Regions from separate parts of the Variovorax sp. P1_H2 genome, predicted to be linked through region 1. Evidence: predicted binding sites of a transcription regulator. Region 1 holds the regulator's gene; the other holds the start of a gene.
What was found. The regulator sigma-54, encoded in region 1, starts transcription at its own class of promoters, with help from an activator protein. The targets are predictions, from matches to a motif close to TGGCANGNAANCTGCTTT.
Positions count from the first base shown of each region.

Region 2: nirB (nitrite reductase large subunit NirB) is a predicted target of sigma-54. The motif match lies at 2,794-2,811, and genes of this name have one in related genera.

Region 1 covers NZ_JBFUCJ010000157.1:5,553-10,049, forward strand. The annotation lists gene AC1D2E_RS32260 (YceI family protein) at 1-364, shown strand, start outside; gene AC1D2E_RS32265 (phospholipase D family protein) at 395-2,002, opposite strand; gene AC1D2E_RS32270 (RNA polymerase factor sigma-54) at 2,005-3,585, opposite strand; gene lptB (LPS export ABC transporter ATP-binding protein) at 3,599-4,393, opposite strand; gene lptA (lipopolysaccharide transport periplasmic protein LptA) at 4,390-4,497, opposite strand, start outside.
Region 2 covers NZ_JBFUCJ010000012.1:39,896-44,392, reverse strand. The annotation lists gene nirD (nitrite reductase small subunit NirD) at 1-16, opposite strand, end outside; gene nirB (nitrite reductase large subunit NirB) at 37-2,571, opposite strand; gene AC1D2E_RS06885 (dihydrofolate reductase family protein) at 2,990-3,637, shown strand; gene AC1D2E_RS06880 (putative pterin-binding protein) at 3,666-4,244, shown strand; gene AC1D2E_RS06875 (DUF4337 domain-containing protein) at 4,312-4,497, shown strand, end outside.

The DNA of each region.
Region 1 (4,497 bases):
GATGGACATCAGTTCCATCAACACCGGCGTCGACCTGCTCAACCGCCACCTGCTGAGCAAGGACTTCTTCAACGTCGCCGAGTTTCCGATCGCCCGCTTCGTCGCCGACCGCCTCGACTTCAGCGGCGACAAGGTCACGCAGGTCAACGGCACGCTCACCCTGATGGGCCAGACCCGACCCGTGCTGCTCAAGGCCAACCGCTTCAACTGCTACCTGAGCCCGCTGATCAACCGCCAGATCTGCGGCGGCGACTTCGAGACCACGGTCGAGCGCAGCCAGTGGGGCATCAACTGGGGCCTGGCCTTCGGCTTCGAGGACAAGGTCAGGCTGCTGGTGCAGGTCGAGGCGGTCAACATCCAGTGAAGCGGCGCGCGGGCCCGGGGCCCGCGGGTTCTACAGCAGGCTCTCCGGCGCCAGCGGCGCGAGCAGTTCCAGCATCACGCGGTCCCACAGGCCCGCGTCGGGCTCGACGGTGAGCACCGGGTCGGCACCGTCTTCCATCGTGACCCATTCGAGACCTTCGCTGCCTTCGGCAAAGCGCACCCGGTAGGCGCCCTGCTGCTTCAGCACGTCGAGCAGCTTGAGCATCTGCTGCGCCATCTCGGGGCTGGCGATGAAGAGGCCGATCTCGGTGTTGTGGTTGTCCGAGCGCGGGTCGAAGTTCATCGAACCCAGGAACAGCGCGCGGCGGTCGAAGATCGCCGCCTTCGCATGCAGCCGGCCGACCTGCGAGCCGAACAGCCCGAGCCGCACGCTGCGCTTGGTGCGCGCCGAGCTCAGCTCGTGGATCTCGACGCCGAGCCGCAGCATGTCGGGCCGGTAGCGCCGGTAGCCGGTGTGGACCAGCGGCTCGTCGGTGGCCGCGAGCGAATTGGTGACGACGCTGATCCGGACCCCGCGGCCGCGGACCTCGCGCATCACCTCGAGCCCGGCCTTGCCCGGGATCAGGTAGGGCGACACCAGCGTGACTTCGGAACGCGAGCGCCGCATCTGCTCGATCACGTTGTAGCGCACGCTGTCGACATCGAGCAGCGGCACGCCCCCGTAGGACACGGTCTTGCCGACCACGCGGTCGGGCGAGTCGGCATAGGCCTCGGCCAGGGTCCAGATCAGGTCGAGCCGGGCGCCGTCCTTCAGCTCCGGCCCCAGCGGCGCGTAGCCCAGGACGTCGTTCGGCGCCGGCGGCCGCGGCGCCGGGGTGTTGGCGGGGCCGGTGGCCTGCTCGAAGCGCCGCTGCAGTTCCTCGGGCGTCAGCGAGGAAGCGACCACGGTGCCGATCGGCCGCACGTAGGGGCTGTTCCAGTAGAGATCGAAGAGGCTGCCCAGGCGCTTCGCCAGCGCACCGGCGACGAAGGTGTCGATGTCCAGGAAGTTCGCGCCCGCGGTCCGCGCGAAATATTGGCTGCCGATGTTGCGCCCGCCCGCCACCGCCATCGCGCCGTCGGCGATGAAGAGCTTGTTGTGCATCCGGCGGTTGACGCGGTCGAAATCGAACAGCGAACTCGAGAAGCGCTGCACCATGCTGCCGCGCCCGGCCGGGAACGGATTGAACAGGCGCAGCTCGAGGTTCGGCGTCGCGGCCAGCGCCAGCAGCAGCTCGTCCTCGCCGGAGGTGTAGAGGTCGTCCATCAAGAGCCGCACGCGCACGCCGCGCAGCGCCGCGTCGCGCAGGCTGCGCAGGAAGTAGCGGCCGGTCTCGTCGTTCTCGATCTGGTAGTACTGGACGTCCAGCGTGCGCTCGGCGCGGCGCGCCAGCTGCAAGCGCGTGTCGAGCGCGAAGTCGCCGCCGGGCATCAGCCGGAAGCCGCTCAGGTCGGGATCGGGCGAGGAGGCCTTGGCGATCCGCCCCAGCGTGGTGGCCGCGGAGGCCGCGATCGCGCTCGATGGCTGGCGCTCGAACTCGGCCGGCAGCATGGCGCAGCCGCCGGCCAGCAGAGGCGCCGCCATCAGTGCCGCGCCGAGCCGCCGCCCGCGCACCGCCAGGCCCGCGCCGCGAGGCATCGCTAGAGTGCCTTGCGCAGATTGGCCGGCGCGATGCGCAGGGCCTCGCGGTATTTCGCCACCGTGCGGCGCGCGCATTCGATCCCCTGCTCCTTGAGCATTTCGGAGATCTGACTGTCCGACAGCGGCTTCTTGAGGTCCTCGGCGCTGACGAACTGCTTGATCAGCGCCCGCACCGCGGTGCTCGATGCATTGCCGCCGGTCTCGGTGCCAAGCGCCGAGCCGAAGAAGTACTTGAGCTCGACCGTGCCGTAGGGCGTCGCCATGTACTTGGCGGTGGTCACGCGGCTGATGGTCGACTCGTGCAGGCCGAGCTCGTCGGCGATCTCGCGCAGCACCAGCGGCCGCATCGCCAGCTCGCCGTGCACGAAGAAGCTCTTCTGCCGCTCGACGATCGCGTTCGACACCCGCAGGATGGTGTCGAAGCGCTGCTGGATGTTCTTGATGAACCAGCGCGCCTCCTGCAGCCGCTGCGACAGCGCCTGGCTGCCTTCGCCCTTGTGCTGCTTGAGCGCGCCGGCGTAGATGTCGTGCACGCGCAGCCGCGGCATGACCTCGGGGTTCAGCATGACGCGGAACTTGGTGTGGGTGCCGTTGCCGATGCGCGTGACGATCACGTCGGGGATCACGACGTTGCGTTCGACGTCGACGAAGCGGCGGCCGGGCTTGGGCTCGAGCCTGGCGATCAGCTGCAGGGCCGCGCGAACCTCTTCCTCGTTGCTGCGCGTGAGGGTCGCGAGCCGCTTGAAGTCGCGCCGCGCCAGCAGCTCCATCGGCTGCTTGCAGATCGCGATGGCCGTCTCGCGCACCTGCGCCTCGTCGGCGCTCTCGCCGGGATGCGCCAGCGCGCGCAGCTGGATCGTCAGGCACTCGCCGAGGTTGCGGGCGCCGACACCGACCGGCTCCAGGCTCTGCAGCAGGCCGAGCGCGACCTGGAAGTGGTGCACCAGGTCGTCGAACTGGTCGTTGTCGTCGCCGGCCAGGCCCGAAGCCAGGGCCGGCAGCGAATCCTCGAGGTAGCCGTCGTCGTTGAGCGACTCGATCAGGAAGCGCAGCGCGGCGCAATCGGTCTCGCTGAGCCGCAGGCCCAGCGCCTGCCGGTGCAGGAAGGATTGCAGCGACTCCTGGCTGCGCGCCAGCTCGGTGGCGTCGGTGCGCTCGTCGTCGCCCAGGTTGTTGGTGCGCGCCGGGGCGTCGCCGCCCCATTCGCTGTCGTCGGGCGCCAGGTCGACCGTGCCGTCGCCTTCCCAGTCGGGCTCGGCGTCGACGGCGTCGGCGGTGGCCGTCTCGGTTTCGGACGCGGCGACCGCGACTTCGGCCGGCGCCGACGGACCCGGCGCGAAATCGCCCTCGACTTCGGCCTGCCGATCCTCGTCGCGCACCGGCGCATCCGCCGATTCCAGGCCGAATTCCTCGCGCGCCGCCTCCTCGGCAGTGCGCTCGAGGAACGGGTTGTCGTCGAGCATCTGTTCGACTTCCTGGCTCAGCTCGAGCGTGGACAGTTGCAGCAGCCGGATCGACTGCTGCAGCTGCGGCGTGAGCGCCAGGTGCTGGGAGACGCGAAGCGAAAGCCCCTGCTTCATCGAGATTGGGCTCCTACATCCGGAAGTGTTCGCCCAGGTACACGCGCCGTACCTCGGTGTTGTCGACGATCTCCGAAGGCGTGCCTTGTGCCAGCACGTGCCCGTCGCTGATGATGAACGCGTGATCGCAGATGCCCAGCGTTTCACGCACGTTGTGGTCGGTGATGAGCACGCCGATGCCGCGCTCCTTCAGGAAGTTGATGATCCGCTGGATCTCGATCACGGCGATCGGGTCGATGCCCGCGAAGGGTTCGTCCAGCAGGATGAAGCGCGGCTGGGTCGCCAGRGCCCGCGCGATCTCGACCCGGCGGCGCTCGCCGCCGGACAGCGACAGCGCCGGCGAATCGCGCAGGTGGTCGACCCGCAGGTCGGCCAGCAGTTCGGCGAGACGCTCTTCCATGCGCGCCTTGCCGAGCGACACCATGCGGCCCTGCTCGTCGGGCTCGCTCTGCAGCTCGAGCACGGCGCGCACGTTTTCCTCGACCGTCAGCTTGCGGAAGATCGAGGCCTCCTGCGGCAGATAGCTCAGGCCCATGCGCGCGCGGCGATGGATCGGCATGTGGGCGATCGGCTCGCCGTCGATCATGATCTCGCCGGCGTCGGCCCGCACCAGCCCGACGATCATGTAGAAGGAGGTGGTCTTGCCGGCGCCGTTGGGGCCCAGCAGGCCGACCACTTCGCCCTTCTGCACGGCCAGCGACACGTCCTTGACGACCTTGCGGCTGCCATAGCTCTTTTGCAGGCTGCGCGCCTCCAGCCGGCTGCCCGGCTGGCCGTCGCTGGCACTGATTCCGGCTGCTTCGATCACTTCTTGAAGTCTCCGCCGAGCGTGGTGGTGGCACGCAGGCTATTGCCCGGCGCCGGCGTGGCGGCGGGCTTGGCGGCGCCGGCCGTCGGCGCCGCGGCCGGCAC
Region 2 (4,497 bases), on a different contig from region 1:
TGGTGGTGGTGGTCATCTTGGATCTCTTTCGAGCCTTCAGGCGGTGGCGACGTCGTTGGTGCTGGCCACGGCCCGTTCTTCCACGCGGGCGGGCCGGATCTGGCCGCGCTCCTGCACGAAGACGATGTGCTCGTCGGGCTTCTCGCTGTTGACGAAGGAGCGGAAGCGCTGGCGCGTCGCCGGGTCGTTCACCGCGGTCTTCCACTCGCACTGGTAGGTGTCGACCACGTGCTGCATCTGGGCTTCGAGCTCGGCGCCGAGTCCGAGCGTGTCCTCGATGAGCACGCCCTTCAGGTAGTCCAGGCCGCCTTCGAGGTTGTCGCGCCAGGTGCTGGTGCGCTGCAGGCGGTCGGCCGTGCGCACGTAGAACATCAGGAAGCGGTCGATCAGCCGGATCATCTCTTCCTTGCCGAGGTCCGAGGCGATCAGCTCGGCGTGGCGCGGCTTCATGCCGCCGTTGCCGCACACGTAGAGGTTCCAGCCGCGGTCGGTGGCGATGATGCCGACGTCCTTGCCCTGTGCTTCGGCGCATTCGCGGGTGCAGCCCGAGACGCCGAACTTGATCTTGTGCGGTGCGCGCAGACCCTTGTAGCGGTTCTCCAGCTCGACCGCCAGGCCCACGCTGTCGGCCACGCCGAAGCGGCACCAGGTCGAGCCGACGCAGCTCTTCACGGTGCGCAGCGACTTCCCGTACGCATGGCCGGATTCGAAGCCGGCGGCGATCAGTTCCTCCCAGATCGCCGGCAGCTGCTCCACGCGGGCGCCGAACAGGTCCACGCGCTGGCCGCCGGTGATCTTGGTGTAGAGGCCGTATTTCTTCGCCACCTGGCCGACCGCGATCAGCCCTTCGGGCGTGACCTCGCCGCCGGGCATGCGCGGCACCACGGAGTAGCTGCCGTCCTTCTGGATGTTGCCGAGGAAGTAGTCGTTGCTGTCCTGCAGCGCGGCCAGGTCTTTCTTGAGCACGAACTCGTTCCAGCACGACGCGAAGATGCTGGCGGCGGTGGGCTTGCAGATGTGGCAGCCCAGGCCCTTGCCGTGCTTCGCGAGCAGGTCCTCGAAGCTGCGGATCTCGCCGACGCGCACCAGGTGGTACAGCTCCTGGCGCGAGTAGGGGAAGTGCTCGCAGAGGTGGTTGTTGACCGCCAGGCCGCGCTTCGCCATCTCGGCCTTCATCACCTGCGTGACCAGCGGCACGCAGCCGCCGCAGGTGGCGCCGGCCTTGGTGCAGGCCTTCAGTTCGGCGGTGGTGCACGCGCCATCGCCGACCGCCGTACAGATCTGCCCCTTGGTGACGCTGTTGCACGAGCAGATCTGGGCGCTGTCGGGCAGCGAGTCGACGCCGAGCCCGGGCCTGGCCTTGCCGTCGCTCGACGGCAGGATCAGGAACTCCGGATCGGCCGGCAGCGCGATGCCGTTGAGCGCCATCTGCAGCAGGGTGCCGTACTCGGCCGCATCGCCGACCAGCACCGCGCCCAGAAGCTGCTTGCCGTCCTCGCTGACCACGATCTTCTTGTAGATCTGCTTGTGCTCGTTGATGTACTGGTAGGCGCGCGACTTCGGCGTCTTGCCGTGCGCGTCGCCGATGCTGGCCACGTCCACGCCCATCAGCTTGAGCTTGGTGCTCATGTCGGCGCCGGTGAAGGCGGCGTCGTCCTGCCCGGCGATGTGCTTCGCGGCCACGCGGGCCATCTCGTAGCCCGGCGCGACGAGGCCGAAGGTCTGTTCGTTCCACGAGGCGCATTCGCCGATCGCATAGACGTCGCGGTCGCTGGTGCGGCAGTGGCTGTCGATCGCCACGCCGCCGCGCGGGCCGACCGCCAGCACGCACTGGCGCGCGAGTTCGTCGCGCGGGCGGATGCCGGCGGAGAACACGATCATGTCGGTCTCGAGGTGGGTGCCGTCGGCGAACACCATGCGGTGCCGCGCGGCCGCGCCGTCGGTGATCTCCACCGTGTTGCGGCCGGTGTGCACGTGCACGCCCAGGGCCTCGATGCTGTTGCGCAGCGCCCGCCCGCCGCCTTCGTCGACCTGCACGGCCATCAGCCGCGGCGCGAATTCGACGACGTGGGTTTCGAGGCCCATGTCGCGCAGCGCCTTGGCGCACTCGAGGCCCAGCAGGCCGCCGCCCACGACCACGCCGCTCTTCGAGCGGGCGCCGCAGGCCTTCATGGCTTCGAGGTCCCCGATGGTGCGGTAGACGAAGCAGTGGGGCCGGTCGCGGCCGGGCACCGCCGGCACGAAGGGCGACGAGCCGGTGGCCAGCACCAGCTTGTCGTAGTGCACCACCTCGCCGTCGGCGGTGGTGACGGTGTTGTTGCGCCGCTCGATGGCCACGGCCCGGGCGGCCAGGCGCAGCGTGAAGCCGCTGCGCTCGAAGAAGCCGGGTTCGACCAGCGACAGGTCTTCGGCCGTCTTGCCGGCGAAGAATTCGGACAGGTGCACCCGGTCGTAGGCCGGGCGCGGCTCCTCGCACAGCACGGTGACCTGTGCACCGGCGAGGTCGAGCTCGTGGAGTTGCTCGAGGAACTTGTGGCCCACCATGCCGTGGCCAATCACTGCGATCTTCATGTCGGATCCTGCACGCAGCCGGTCTCCTGACGGGGTGCAGACCACAGGAAAGGCTGTCGGAAAGACAGCCTGCAGTGGGCCCCCGCGTGGAACGGATGCGAATTGGGTTGGAACAGGCGAACCGCCAGCGTCGTCGCTCTCGGTTCGCTCGAATCCCGCCGTCATTAGCGGAGGCACTGCAAAAATCCGCGGCAGCGGTGCCGGCGGAACAGTGGAAGGTGTCAAGCAACAACCGTGCCGGGCGCTCGGAGGGCTTTCGGCCCGGAATCAGGCTCGATCGGTCGGCAAGGGAGGGCGCGGCGCGCCGTTGTGGCGCATGGGTCGCCGGATTGGTGCGGCGCGCCAGGCAGGATGGATGTCGCTGTCGGGTCCGGTAGCGGAAAATGGGTCGCCCCCTGCTGAAGTTCAAGGAACCCCCATGTCCAGACTCCGCGTCCAGAGTTTCGCCATCTCCCTCGACGGCTACGGCGCCGGCCCGGGCCAGGACCTGCAGAACCCGCTCGGCCTGCGCGGCCCCGAGTTGATGGAATGGTTCTTTCCCACCCGCCTGTGGCGCCGGATGCAGGGCGAGGCCGATGGCGAGCACGGCATCGACAACCGCATCGCGGAGCAGGGCTTCGACGGCATCGGCGCGTGGATCCTTGGGCGCAACATGTTCGGCCCGGTGCGCGGACCCTGGCCGGACGACAGCTGGAAGGGCTGGTGGGGCGACGAGCCGCCGTATCACACGCCGGTGTTCGTGCTCACGCACCATGCGCGCGCGCCGCTCGCGATGGCCGGCGGCACGGAGTTCCGCTTCGTCACCGAAGGCATCCATGCGGCGCTGGCGCAGGCGAAGGCCGCGGCGGGCGGCCTCGATGTTCGCCTCGGCGGCGGCGTGTCCACGGTGCGGCAGTACCTGAGCGCGGGGCTGATCGACGAGCTGCACCTGGCCGTGCGGCCCGTGCTGCTCGGGGCCGGGGAGCCGCTCTTCCAGGGTCTCGACCTGCCTGCCTTGGGCTACACGTGCGCGGAGAGCGTCGCCGGCGAGCGGGCCACGCATGTGTTCCTGCGCAAACAGGCCTGAGGCGCGCCCATCCCCCCACAATCGCCCGATGAACAAACGACGCTTTCTCGGTACCGCAACCCTTGCCGGGCTGCTGCCTGCCACGCGCGCCCTCGCGGCCGACCCGGTCCCGAAGGGCCCGGGTCTGCTGACCGTCAGCGGGGGGGTCGGCAAGACCAACCGCGGTCCGGTCGATCCGTCGCTCGACCAGTTGATGACCAAGCACGGCGTCAAGTTCGACAAGGCGTACGTGCTCGACGCCGAAGCCCTGCGCCGCCTGCCGGTCGTCCGGATCAAGGCGACGCTCGAGTACGACGCCAGGATGCATGCGCTTTCCGGCCCGTTGCTCACCAGCGTGCTGGAGTCGGTGGGCGTGGCCGGCGATGCGATGCTCGGCCTTCGTGCCGTGGACGGCTATGTCGTGCCGCTGCGCATGGCCGACGCACGCAGCTTCCGCATGATCGTCGCCACCGAGATGGACGGCGTGCCGCTCGCGCTCGGCGGGCTGGGCCCGCAGTGGGCCATCTACGAAGCCGACACGCTCGCGGCCTTCAAGGACAAGCCGCTCAAGGAGCGCTTCGCGCTGTGCCCCTGGGGGCTGTACAGCATCGAGGTCTCGCGCGGCTGACAGGACCCCGCTTCAGGCTGGGCATACTTGCGCCGCGCCCATTTATTCAATTGATTCGGAGACCCCTATGTCAGGAAGCGGCTTTCACGTGCATGGCCCGCACGACCACGAGCTCGAGCACGCCGGTTCGCACGAGACCCACCATTCGGACGCCGGTGACGGCACCGGCCGCAAGAGCATGACCAGCCAGATCGCGGTGTGCACCGCGGTCATCGCCACGGTCGGGGCGATATTCGCCTACATGGGCGGCCAC